DNA from 2 places in the Streptomyces mayteni genome. Region 2 is predicted to be linked to the other one. Evidence: riboswitches for the same ligand, from Rfam matches in the RefSeq annotation. Region 2 holds a riboswitch; the other holds the start of a gene.
The links. Region 2 has a riboswitch for cobalamin ahead of ACYVPE_RS14820 (energy-coupling factor ABC transporter permease). Riboswitches for the same ligand answer to the same signal wherever they lie in the genome.
Positions count from the first base shown of each region.

Region 1: it holds a riboswitch for cobalamin, as region 2 does, so the genes downstream of both, ACYVPE_RS20365 (ribonucleoside-diphosphate reductase subunit alpha) here and ACYVPE_RS14820 (energy-coupling factor ABC transporter permease) in region 2, are expected to answer to the same signal.

Region 1 covers NZ_BAAGPR010000045.1:19,283-24,453, forward strand. Annotated here, with positions in the region: gene ACYVPE_RS20360 (ribonucleotide-diphosphate reductase subunit beta) at 1-592, opposite strand, end outside; gene ACYVPE_RS20365 (ribonucleoside-diphosphate reductase subunit alpha) at 658-3,030, opposite strand; cobalamin riboswitch at 3,210-3,337, opposite strand; gene ACYVPE_RS20370 (DUF2079 domain-containing protein) at 3,547-5,025, opposite strand.
Region 2 covers NZ_BAAGPR010000026.1:55,279-60,449, forward strand. Annotated here, with positions in the region: gene ACYVPE_RS14810 (NAD(P)-dependent alcohol dehydrogenase) at 1-319, shown strand, start outside; gene ACYVPE_RS14815 (metallophosphoesterase) at 625-2,190, opposite strand; cobalamin riboswitch at 2,336-2,520, shown strand; gene ACYVPE_RS14820 (energy-coupling factor ABC transporter permease) at 2,551-3,240, shown strand; gene ACYVPE_RS14825 (energy-coupling factor ABC transporter substrate-binding protein) at 3,237-3,566, shown strand; gene cbiQ (cobalt ECF transporter T component CbiQ) at 3,573-4,322, shown strand; gene ACYVPE_RS14835 (hypothetical protein) at 4,323-4,376, shown strand; gene ACYVPE_RS14840 (energy-coupling factor ABC transporter ATP-binding protein) at 4,382-5,171, shown strand, end outside.

The DNA of each region.
Region 1 (5,171 bases), on a different contig from region 2:
TGTGGCAGCTCTCGTCCCGGAACACCCAGTTGGTGCCGGTGGCCAGGCCGTGCAGCAGGCCGCGGGACCGGAACCAGTAGACGTAGGCGAAGGCGCCGTAGAAGAACAGGCCCTCGATGCAGGCCGCGAAGCAGATCAGGTTCAGCAGGAACCGGCGACGGTCCTCGCGGGTCTGGAGGCTCGACAGGTCGTCGACCGAGTCGATCCAGCGGAAGCAGAACTGCGCCTTCTCCCGGATCGACGGGATGTTCTCCACCGCCGCGAAGGCCGCCGTGCGCTCGTCCGGGTCGGGGAGGTAGGTGTCCAGCAGCGTCAGGTAGAACTGGACGTGCACGGCCTCCTCGAACAGCTGCCGCGACAGGTAGAGCCTGGCCTCGGGGGAGTTGATGTGCTTGTAGAGCGTGAGCACCAGGTTGTTGGCGACGATCGAGTCGCCGGTGGCGAAGAACGCCACAAGACGGCCGATCAGGTGCTGCTCGCCAGGCGAGAGCTTGGCCAGGTCGGCCACGTCCGAGTGGAGGTCGACCTCCTCGACCGTCCAGGTGTTCTTGATGGCGTCCCGGTACCGCTCGTAGAACGCCGGGTAGCGCATCGGGCGGAGCGTCAGCTCGAAGCCCGGGTCCAGCAGGTTCTTGACGGTGGTCTTGGGCGTGGTGGTCACTGGCAGGCCTCGCAGGACTCGGGGTTCTCCAGGGAGCAGGCGACGGCCTGTTCGGGGACGGAAGCGGAGACGGGGACGGCGACGGGCGCGGCGGCGCGGGCGGCCTGGGCGATCCGGGTGGCCGGGCGCGAGCGCAGGTAGTAGGTGGTCTTGAGGCCCTTCTTCCAGGCGTAGGCGTACATCGAGCTGAGCTTGCCGATGGTGGGCGCCGCCATGAACAGGTTCAGCGACTGGCTCTGGTCGAGGTACGGGGTGCGGGCCGCGGCCATGTCGATCAGGGCACGCTGCGGCAGCTCCCAGGCCGTCCGGTACAGCTGCTTCAACTCGTCGGGCAGGCCGGGGAGTTCGGCGACCGAGCCGTTGGCCTCGCGCAGCGCCTCGCGGGTGGCGTCGTGCCAGAGCCCGAGCCGCTTGAGCTCGCCGATCAGGTACGAGTTGACCTGGAGGAACTCGCCGCTCAGCGTCTCCCGCTTGAAGAGGTTGGAGACCTGCGGCTCGATGCACTCGTAGACGCCGGCGATCGAGGCGATGGTGGCGGTGGGCGCGATGGCGAGCAGCAGCGAGTTCCGCATCCCCGTCGTGGCGACGCGCTCGCGCAGCGCGGCCCAGCGCTCGGGCCAGGTGGCGGTGGCCTCCGGGTAGTGGTCCGGGTGCAGCACGCCGTCCGCGGTGCGGGTCTCGGCCCAGCCGCGGTGCCGGCCGTTCCGCTCGGCGAGGTCGGCCGAGGTCTCGTAGGCCGTGAGCATGATGCGCTCGGCGATCCTGGTGGACAGCTCGCGGGCGGCGGGGGAGTCGAACGGCAGCCGGAGCCTGAAGAACACGTCCTGCAGGCCCATCACGCCCAACGCCACCGGGCGCCAGCGGGAGTTGGAGGCGTCGGCCTGGGGGGTCGGGTAGAAGTTCAGGTCGATGACCCGGTCGAGGAACGTGACGGCGGTCCGCACGGTGGCGTCAAGACGCTCCCAGTCCATCTCGCCGTCGTCGCCCAGGTGGGCGGCCAGGTTGACGGAGCCCAGGTTGCAGACGGCCGTCTCGCCGTCGTTCGTGACCTCCAGGATCTCGGTGCAGAGGTTCGAGGAGTGCACGATGCTGCCGGGCCGCGCGGTCTGGTTGGCGGTGCGGTTGGCGGCGTCCTTGAACGTCATCCAGCCGTTGCCGGTCTGGGCCAGGGTGCGCATCATCCGGGCGTAGAGCTGGCGGGCCGGGATGGTGCGCTGGGCCAGGCCGGCCTGCTCGGCGCGGCGGTAGGCGGCGTCGAACTCGTCGCCCCACAGGTCGACGAGCTCGGGCACGTCGGCCGGCGAGAACAGCGACCAGTCGCCGTCGGAGTCGACGCGCCGCATGAACTCGTCGGGGATCCAGTGCGCGATGTTCAGGTTGTGGGTGCGCCGCGCCTCCTCGCCCGTGTTGTCGCGGAGTTCGAGGAACTCCTCGATGTCCGCGTGCCACGTCTCCAGGTAGACGCAGGCCGCGCCCTTGCGGCGGCCGCCCTGGTTGACCGCGGCCACCGAGGAGTCCAGGGTGCGGAGGAACGGCACGATGCCGTTGGACTTGCCGTTGGTGCCGCGGATCAGTGAACCGCGGGCGCGGATGCGGGAGTACGAGAGGCCGATGCCGCCGGCGTGCTTGGAGAGCCGGGCGATCTGGTGGTAGCGCTCGTAGATGGAGTCCAGCTCGTCGGCGGGGGAGTCCAGCAGGTAGCAGGACGACATCTGCGGGTGGCGGGTGCCCGAGTTGAACAGGGTGGGCGAGGACGGCAGGTAGGCGAGCGAGCTGGTGAGCCGGTAGAGCTCGGCCACGTCCTTCAGGGCCCGCTCCGACTCGTCCTCGGCCAGGCCGCAGGCGACGCGCAGCAGGAAGTGCTGCGGGGTCTCGATCACCCGGCGGGTGGTGGGGTGGCGCAGCAGGTAGCGGGACTCGACGGTGCGCAGCCCGAAGTACTCGAAGCGGTCGTCGGCGCCGGTCGTGACGGCGTGTTCGACGAGCGCGTCGAGCCGGGAGGCGTGGCGGCGGACGAACCCGGCGGTGCGGTCGCCGATCAGGCCCTCGCGGTGGCCCACGGCGATGGAGGCGGAGAACGAGTCGGCGCCCTGTCCGGCGGCCTCCTCGCGGATGGCGAGGGTGAGGAGCCGGGCCGCGAGCCGCGAGTACTCGGGCTCCTCGGCGATCAGGCCGGCGGCGGCCTCGATGGCCAGCGAGCGCAACTCGGCCTCGTCGGAGCCGGCATGCCGGCCGCGCGCCACGGCCGCCCCGACCCGGGCGGGGTCGGTGGCGGACAGGTCGGCGGTGAGCTCGGCAAGCGTCAGCGACAGCGTGGTGGGCTGCGCGGCGGTAACCGGCTCCGCGGGTGCGACGGGTGCGATGGTCACTCGATGCTCTCCCTCAATCGAATCGGATCGAATCGATCGCGGGGCGCCGCACGGGACGGGGTCGCGCGCGGCGTCTCGCGGTGAGCACCCGGGGCCGGGCACGACGGCGCACGCGAGCATGCGTGTGGTAGGGCAAAGGCATGCGCGCTGCGTCCGTCGGCCCAGTCCCCGAGGCCCGGACGTCTGTAGGGCTGCCGCCAGGTGGTCGGACTTCACGATGAACCGAACGAATCCGGCTATCGCATACCGTTGCGGGACAGTTCCGGACTCTCACCGGATTCCCCTGGGCGACAACGAGGACGAGCATACATCTTGTGCTGCCCCAACCACGCACCCCTATATGTTGTGTTCCGTGTCTCCTTGGTGACGGAGCGAGGGGAGCGAACATGCGAATGCCGAGGCGCGTGGCGGGCGACGGGCGCCCCGGCCGTTCACCTGGCGCCCGAGGGCGCGCGGCGGTGGCGCGACGTCAACCCCGAACCTTCGCTCGTGTGCGATAGCGAATGTGCGGGTGGGTCAGTCGCGGCGCAGCACCCAGAATCCGGCCTCACTCGCCGTCACCCGGTAGGCCGCCTCCGGATACAGCTGTCGGGCGTACGCCACCATGCCGGCCGCGTCCCGCGCGGGATCGTAGTAGGCGATGTACTCGGGCGCCGACCCCTCGGTGTCGCCGATCCAGAACACCCGGCAGCGCTGGGTGAGATGGGAGATCGGCCGGACGTTGGCCGCGACGTCCGCCCCGTCGGGGACGGCGGCCAGCACGCGCTCGCCGGCCTCGGCCGCGGTGCCCGGCCGGTAGGTGTCGGCGTGGGTGAGGGTGGCGATCGGCTGGTAGGCGCTGAGAGCCAGCGCGGCGGCCAGCGCGGCGGCCGGCAACTGGCGGGCGTAGCCGCGCAGCCAGGGGCGCCGTGAGGCGCCCGAGCGGGCGATCGCGTCGGCCAGCGCGAGCGCCGTGACGGGCATCAGCACGGCGCTGTAGTGGAAGTCGATGCCCCAGTAGTTCGGCTCCTGGGAGACGAACCGCCAGGCGATGGTGGGCACCACGACGAGCAGCAGCGGCGAGCGGAGGGCCAGCAGGCCCGTGGTGGGCACCAGGATCCACAGCAGGGTGCGGACCTTCTGGTCGACATCCGTGAACAGCGCGTCGAGCGGGCCGCCGCCCTCGTCCACCTTGGCCCAGTAGTCGTAGTCGCCGCCGGCGTTGAAGGCCGGTATCACCACGGCAATCACCAGGGCGCAGGCCAGCACCGCGAGGCCGGCCACCGCGAGCGCGGCGCGCGGCGCGCGGACGTGCCCGGCCTGCTGCGCCCGCCACGCCACCACCAGAGCGATGACGGCGACCGTCATCCCCAGGTCCTCCTTGACCAGCAGCAGCGGCAACGCCCAGCAGAGCGCGGCGCGCCAGCGCTCGCGGACCACGGCCTCCAGCGAGAACGCGATCAGCGGGACGGCGAAGCAGATCTCGTGGAAGTCGAAGTCGACCGCCTGTTGCATCCCCCAGGAGAGCCCGAAGGCCGCCCCCACGGCCGCCCCGGCCGGCCGGCCGAGCAGGAACGCGGCGCCGCGGGTGACCGGCAGCACCGCGAGCGCGAAGAGCGCGGCCTGGACGACGAGGAGGGTGACGGGCGTCGGGAAGACCCGGTAGAACGGCGCGATCAGCGCGGTGATCGGGCTGAAGTGGTCGCCCAGTATCGGGAACCCGGGACCCTTGAGGTCGGCGACCGGCTCCTCGAGCCGGGCGTAGGCGCTGATGGCCTGCTCGAAGATGCCGAGGTCCCAGGACCGGTTCTCGTAGCGCAGGTAGCGGGTGACGGACAGCAGCGCGTAGACGACGAAGAACCCGAGCGCCAGCAGCACGCCGTCCGAGGGCGGGCGGAACCGGGACCGCGCCGGGCGCAGGCCGGTGCCGGTGCCGGCGGCCGGCTCCTGGCGGTCGCCGCCACCGCTCTCCGTGCTGGAGTTCGAGGTCGAGGTCGTCGAGGTGGTGCTGGTCATCGGGACACCGCTGCGGTCACGAGGGTCGGGGCGCGAGGGCGGCGTGGTACGAGGGCCCAGCCCCACCCCGCCGCAGGAATGACGTCCGAGCGGCCCCGACGGTTCCCGACCCGCCCTCGATCGTGGCGTGGGGCGGCGTGGGGGCG
Region 2 (5,171 bases):
CCACCAGGCCGCGCTCCGCCAGGGCATCGGCGCGCTGCGGCCGGCGGGCCGGGCGACCCTGGTCGGTCAGGCGCCGGTGGCGGCCGACTCCCTGCCGCTCGCCCACCTCCAGCGCTGGGAGATCGACCTGGTCACCGCCTTCCGCTACGCCCACGCCTTCCCGACGGCGATCGCCCTGGCCGCCGCAGGACGCGTCGATCTGGCCACCCTCCTCACCGGCCGGTTCCCGCTGGACCGCGCGGCCGAGGCGCTCCGGGCGCCGGCGGCGGATCCCTCCCACCTCAAGGTGGTGGTCCGCCCCCGGGAGCCCGGGCGGTGAGGAGGGGCGGGGTCAGTGGTACGGGGTGAGGAAGGTCTCGATGGTGTATCCGCCGGTCAACTTCTCGGTCCTGAAGGACCGAGCTTGTCGACTCGGTCCGGAAGGCCGGGATTGCGAGTAGAGCGCGACTGGCTGCCGCGTGGTCCCCCGCGTCCAGTACCACCCCCGAAGGGAGGTACCGGGGCCATTGACTGGGCCCCGCTGCCACACGCCCCGGGGGCGAGGGAGTCGCCGCGACCCGCCTATGGGCGAGCCAAGTCCCTTACTGGGCTGGTCCTAGCGCCCACCGGCGTGTGGTTCGTGCCTTAACGCTCGCAGTCCCGCCCCGACAGCGTAGCGACACGACGGCGCTCCGCGCCACCCGGACCAGCGATGCCATCCTCCCTGCCGCGAAAGCCCAAGCTTCCTGGCGAGAACATGGTGAACTTCGTCGAGTTGAGCGGGGTGTCCGACCGGGTGCTGAGGACGGCGCCCCGGTCCGGGCCCTGGCCGCCGTCGAACCGGAGGCTGGCGTGGGCCGGTTGTCCGAGGTGGTGCTCGGTCGACCAGGTCAGCGCCCCGTCGCCGCTGGTGTGCAGCCGGCGGGCCGTCAGGTCGTTGCCGTGGCCCGACAGGTCTCGTACCACCCGGCCGTCGGCCACCGGCGCGCCGTCGTCGCCTTCGTCGCCGCCGGCGCCGGCGTCGGCGTCGGGGAGGCCGGCCTGGTCGAAGCGCCAGTAGGCGACGGTGCCGCGCACCAGGACGGCGGAGGCCGGTCTGGGCTCGGGCGCCGGGATCGGCGAGAAGCCGGCGAACCGGGGGGCGAAGTCGATCTCCAGGCTGAACCGGTCGGCCGGCCCGGTGAGTTCCACGTTCTCCGCCTCGAGCGGGGTGCGACGCTCGGGGTCGCGGGTCAGGAACCAGGGCGCGAAGGTCTCCACGTCCACGGCGCCCCTGGCCAGGTCGAAGGCGTACAGCCGGATCATGGCCGCGCCGCCGTAGTAGCGGTCCTGGTAGTTGGTGATGTGGACGTGGACGTCGTTGCCCGCGTCGTTGGTGAGGACGGTCCTGCCGGGCGGCCAGTAGTGGCCGCCGAGGGCGAGGAAGATCTGGTCGTTGCCGCGGATCAGCCCGTCCCACAGGCGCCGGCCGTTGTCCGAAAGCCGCGCCTCGCCGTCGTCCTCGGCCCAGGCGAGGTCGTGGGTGGTGAGCACGGCCGGCAGGGTCGGGTGGTCGTCGAGTACCCCCCGCGCCCACCGCAGACCGCTGTCGGAGACCCGCCAGTCCAGCGCCAGGACCAGCCAGTCGCGGCCGGCGGCGCGCAGCGTGTGGAAGCTGTTGTAACCGTCGGGTGACGCGCCGCCGAAGGTCGACATCCGGGCGTAGCGGTCCGGGCCGAACGCGCGCAGGTAGGCCGAGTCGCCGCGCTGGTCGTCGGCGCCTGACACGTCGTGGTTGCCGGCCAGGACGCTGTAGGGCACCTTGCCGTCCAGTTCCCTGAAGGTGTCGGCGGCCAGCTCGATCTCGTGCTCGGTGCCGTGTTCCGTGACGTCGCCCAGGTGGGTCATGAAGGCGATGTTGGCCTCGGCGCGCTCCGCGACCAGGTAGCGGAAGGTGGCGCGCATCGGGTCGGGGTCGGCACTGTCGGCGTCGAAGAGGTACTGGGTGTCGGGCAGCACGGCGAGCGCGAAGCGGGGTCTTTCCCCGTCGAACCGGCCCCCGGATCGCGCGGCGGCTGCGGCTGCGGTGCCGGCGGAGGTGGCGGAGGCGGCGGCCGCCTGCCCCGTGAGGGAGGTCGCCCCCGCGGCGGCGGCCGCGGCGGAGCCGCCGACGGCGGCCTGGAGGAGGGAACGTCTGCGAGGCCCGGCGGCCTCGTCGTGGGTGGTGCCCATGGGAACTCCCGGTGGCTGAGAAGGCATTGGGCACGATGCTGGCCGCCGGTGACGCGGCGGTGGCAGCGGCCTGAACTCCACGGGGGCGGGGAGCGATCCGCGGGTTCGGCCGCCCCCGTCCTCTTGTCATGGCCCGCTCCGGCCACTACTGTCGCCACGCCTTGGTGCTCGGGAAATCCGGTGTGATACCGGTGCGGCCCTCGCCACTGTGATCGGGAAGTCCGGCTCTCGCCCTCACGGGCAGCCACTGGGGTCCTCGGACCCCGGGAAGGCGGAGCACGGGCGGTGGTACCCGTCAGCCAGGAGACCGGCCATGGCGTGTCAACCATCCACGAGGTGTTGGAGAGGGTTTGTCCGGCCATGCACATAGCTGAGGGTTTCCTGCCCCCAGCGCACGCGGTCGCCTGGGGCGTCGCGTCTGCGCCGTTCGTCGTCCACGGAGTTCGGTCACTCACCCGCGAGGTCAGGGAGCATCCGGAGAGCACCCTGCTCCTCGGCGCCTCCGGGGCCTTCACGTTCGTCCTGTCCGCGCTGAAGCTGCCCTCGGTGACCGGGAGTTGTTCGCATCCCACCGGCACGGGGCTCGGCGCCATCCTGTTCCGGCCGCCGGTGATGGCGGTGCTCGGCACCATCACCCTGCTCTTCCAGGCGCTGTTGCTCGCGCACGGCGGCCTGACCACGCTCGGCGCCAACGTGTTCTCGATGGCCGTGGTCGGCCCCTGGGCCGGATACGCCGCGTACCGGCTGGCACGGCGGTCGGGACTGCCGCTGATGGCCGCGGTCTTCGCGGGCGCGTTCGTCGCCGATCTGTCCACCTACTGCGTCACCAGCGCGCAGCTCGCGCTGGCCTTCCCCGACCCGAGCGGCGGATTCCTGGGCGCGCTCGGCAAGTTCGGCGCCATCTTCGCCGTGACCCAGATTCCGCTGGCGGTGAGCGAGGGGCTGCTCACGGTGCTGGTGATGCGGCTCCTGACGCAGTCGAGCGGTGGCGAGCTGACCAGGCTCGGCGTGCTGGCGGCCGGGAAGTCCCACGGGGCGGTGGCCCGATGAGCAGGAACGCGCGGATCAACGGGCTGCTGGTGCTCGTGGTGGTGGCGCTCGCCGTGCTGCCGCTCGGCCTCGGGCTCGGCGACCACAAGGAGGAGCCGTTCGCGGGCGCGGACGGCGAGGCGGAGACGGCGATCACCGAGATCGAGCCGGACTACGAACCGTGGTTCTCGCCGCTGTACCAGCCGCCGTCCGGCGAGATCGAGTCGGCGCTCTTCGCCCTGCAGGCGGCGCTCGGCGCCGGCGTGCTCGGCTACTACTTCGGGGTGCGCCGGGGGCGCCGGCAGGTCGCGCCGCGGGCCGACGAGTCCGGCGCGGAAGGCGCCTGAGCCGCCGTGCTGCCGATCGACGCGGCGGCGCACGGCAGTCGCTGGCGCCGCCGCCATCCCGTGGAGAAGGCCGTGCTCGGGCTCGGTCTCACCGCGCTGGCCGTCGCGTTGCCGCCGTGGCCCGGCGCGCCGCTGGTGCTGGTGTCGGCGCTGGCACTGCTGCTGGGCCCGGCGGGGGTGCCGTGGCGCCGGCTGTGGCGGGCGTACCGGGTTCCGTTGGGTTTCTGCCTCACCGGGGCCGTCACGCTGCTCTTCGAGATCGGCGGGCCCGACGGCCCCGTTGGCCTCGCCGAGGGCGGACCGGTGCGCGCCGGCGAGCTGCTGCTGCGCACCTCGGCCGCCTCGCTCGGCGTGCTGCTGTTCGCCTTCACCACCCCGATGTCCGACCTGCTGCCGCGGCTGGTGCGGGCCGGGGTGCCGGCGCCGGTGGTCGACGTCGCCCTGGTGACGTACCGGATGAGCTTCCTGCTGCTGGACTCCGTGCGCCGGGTCAGGCAGGCGCAGGCGGCGCGGCTCGGGCACGCGTCGCGGGCCGCCGAGTGGCGTTCGCTCGCCGGCCTGGGGGCGACAGCGTTCGTACGGGCCTTCGCCCGGGCGGCGCGGCTCCAGGACGGGCTGGCGGGGCGCGGCTACGACGGCACGCTGCGGGTCCTGGTGCCACAGGCGCGGGTCTCCGTGCCGTTCACGGTGGCGAGCGCGGCGCTGCTGGTCGCGGTGGCGGCGCTCACCGCAGTGCTGGTGGGGGTGGGGCGGTGAGTGCCCCGATGCCCTCGGAGCCCCCGATGCTCTCGGTGCCCCTGGTGGCGTTGAGCGGCGTGTCCTTCGCGTACGAGGAAGGGCCGACGGTGCTGCGCGACCTGGACTTCGCGGTGTGGGAGGGGCGGGCGCTGGCCCTGCTCGGCCGCAACGGCAGCGGCAAGACCACGCTGATGCGGCTGCTCAGCGGCGGACTGCGGCCGGGCGCCGGGCGGTTGACGCTGGCAGGCGTGCCGGTCGACCACGACCGGGCGGGCCTGACCAGGCTGCGCGGGAGCGTGCAGTTGGTGGTGCAGGACCCGGACGACCAGCTGTTCGCCGCGTCCGTCGCGCAGGACGTGTCGTTCGGGCCGCTCAACCTCGGCCTCTCCGACGGGGAGGCGCGGGCGCGGGTCGACGAGGCGCTGGCGGCCCTGGACATCACGGCGCTGGCCGACCGCCCCACCCATCTCCTCTCCTACGGGCAGCGCAAGCGGACGGCGATCGCGGGCGCCGTCGCGATGCGGCCGCGGGTGCTGATCCTCGACGAGCCGACGGCCGGGCTCGACCCCGACGGGCAGGAGCGGCTGCTCACCACCCTGGACGGGCTCCGCGCGAACGGCACCACCGTGGTGATGGCCACCCACGACGTCGACCTGGCGCTGCGCTGGGCGGACGACGCGGCGCTGCTCACCCCGGCCGGGGCACATCTCGGGCCGGCGGACGAGATGTTGGCCAGGACCGAGCTGCTCGGGCGGGCGGGGCTGCGGTTGCCGTGGGGCGTCGCGGCGGCCCGGCTGCTGCGCGGCCACGGCCTGGTGGACGACGGCGCGCCGAGCCCGCGCACGGCCGACGAACTGGCCGCGCTCG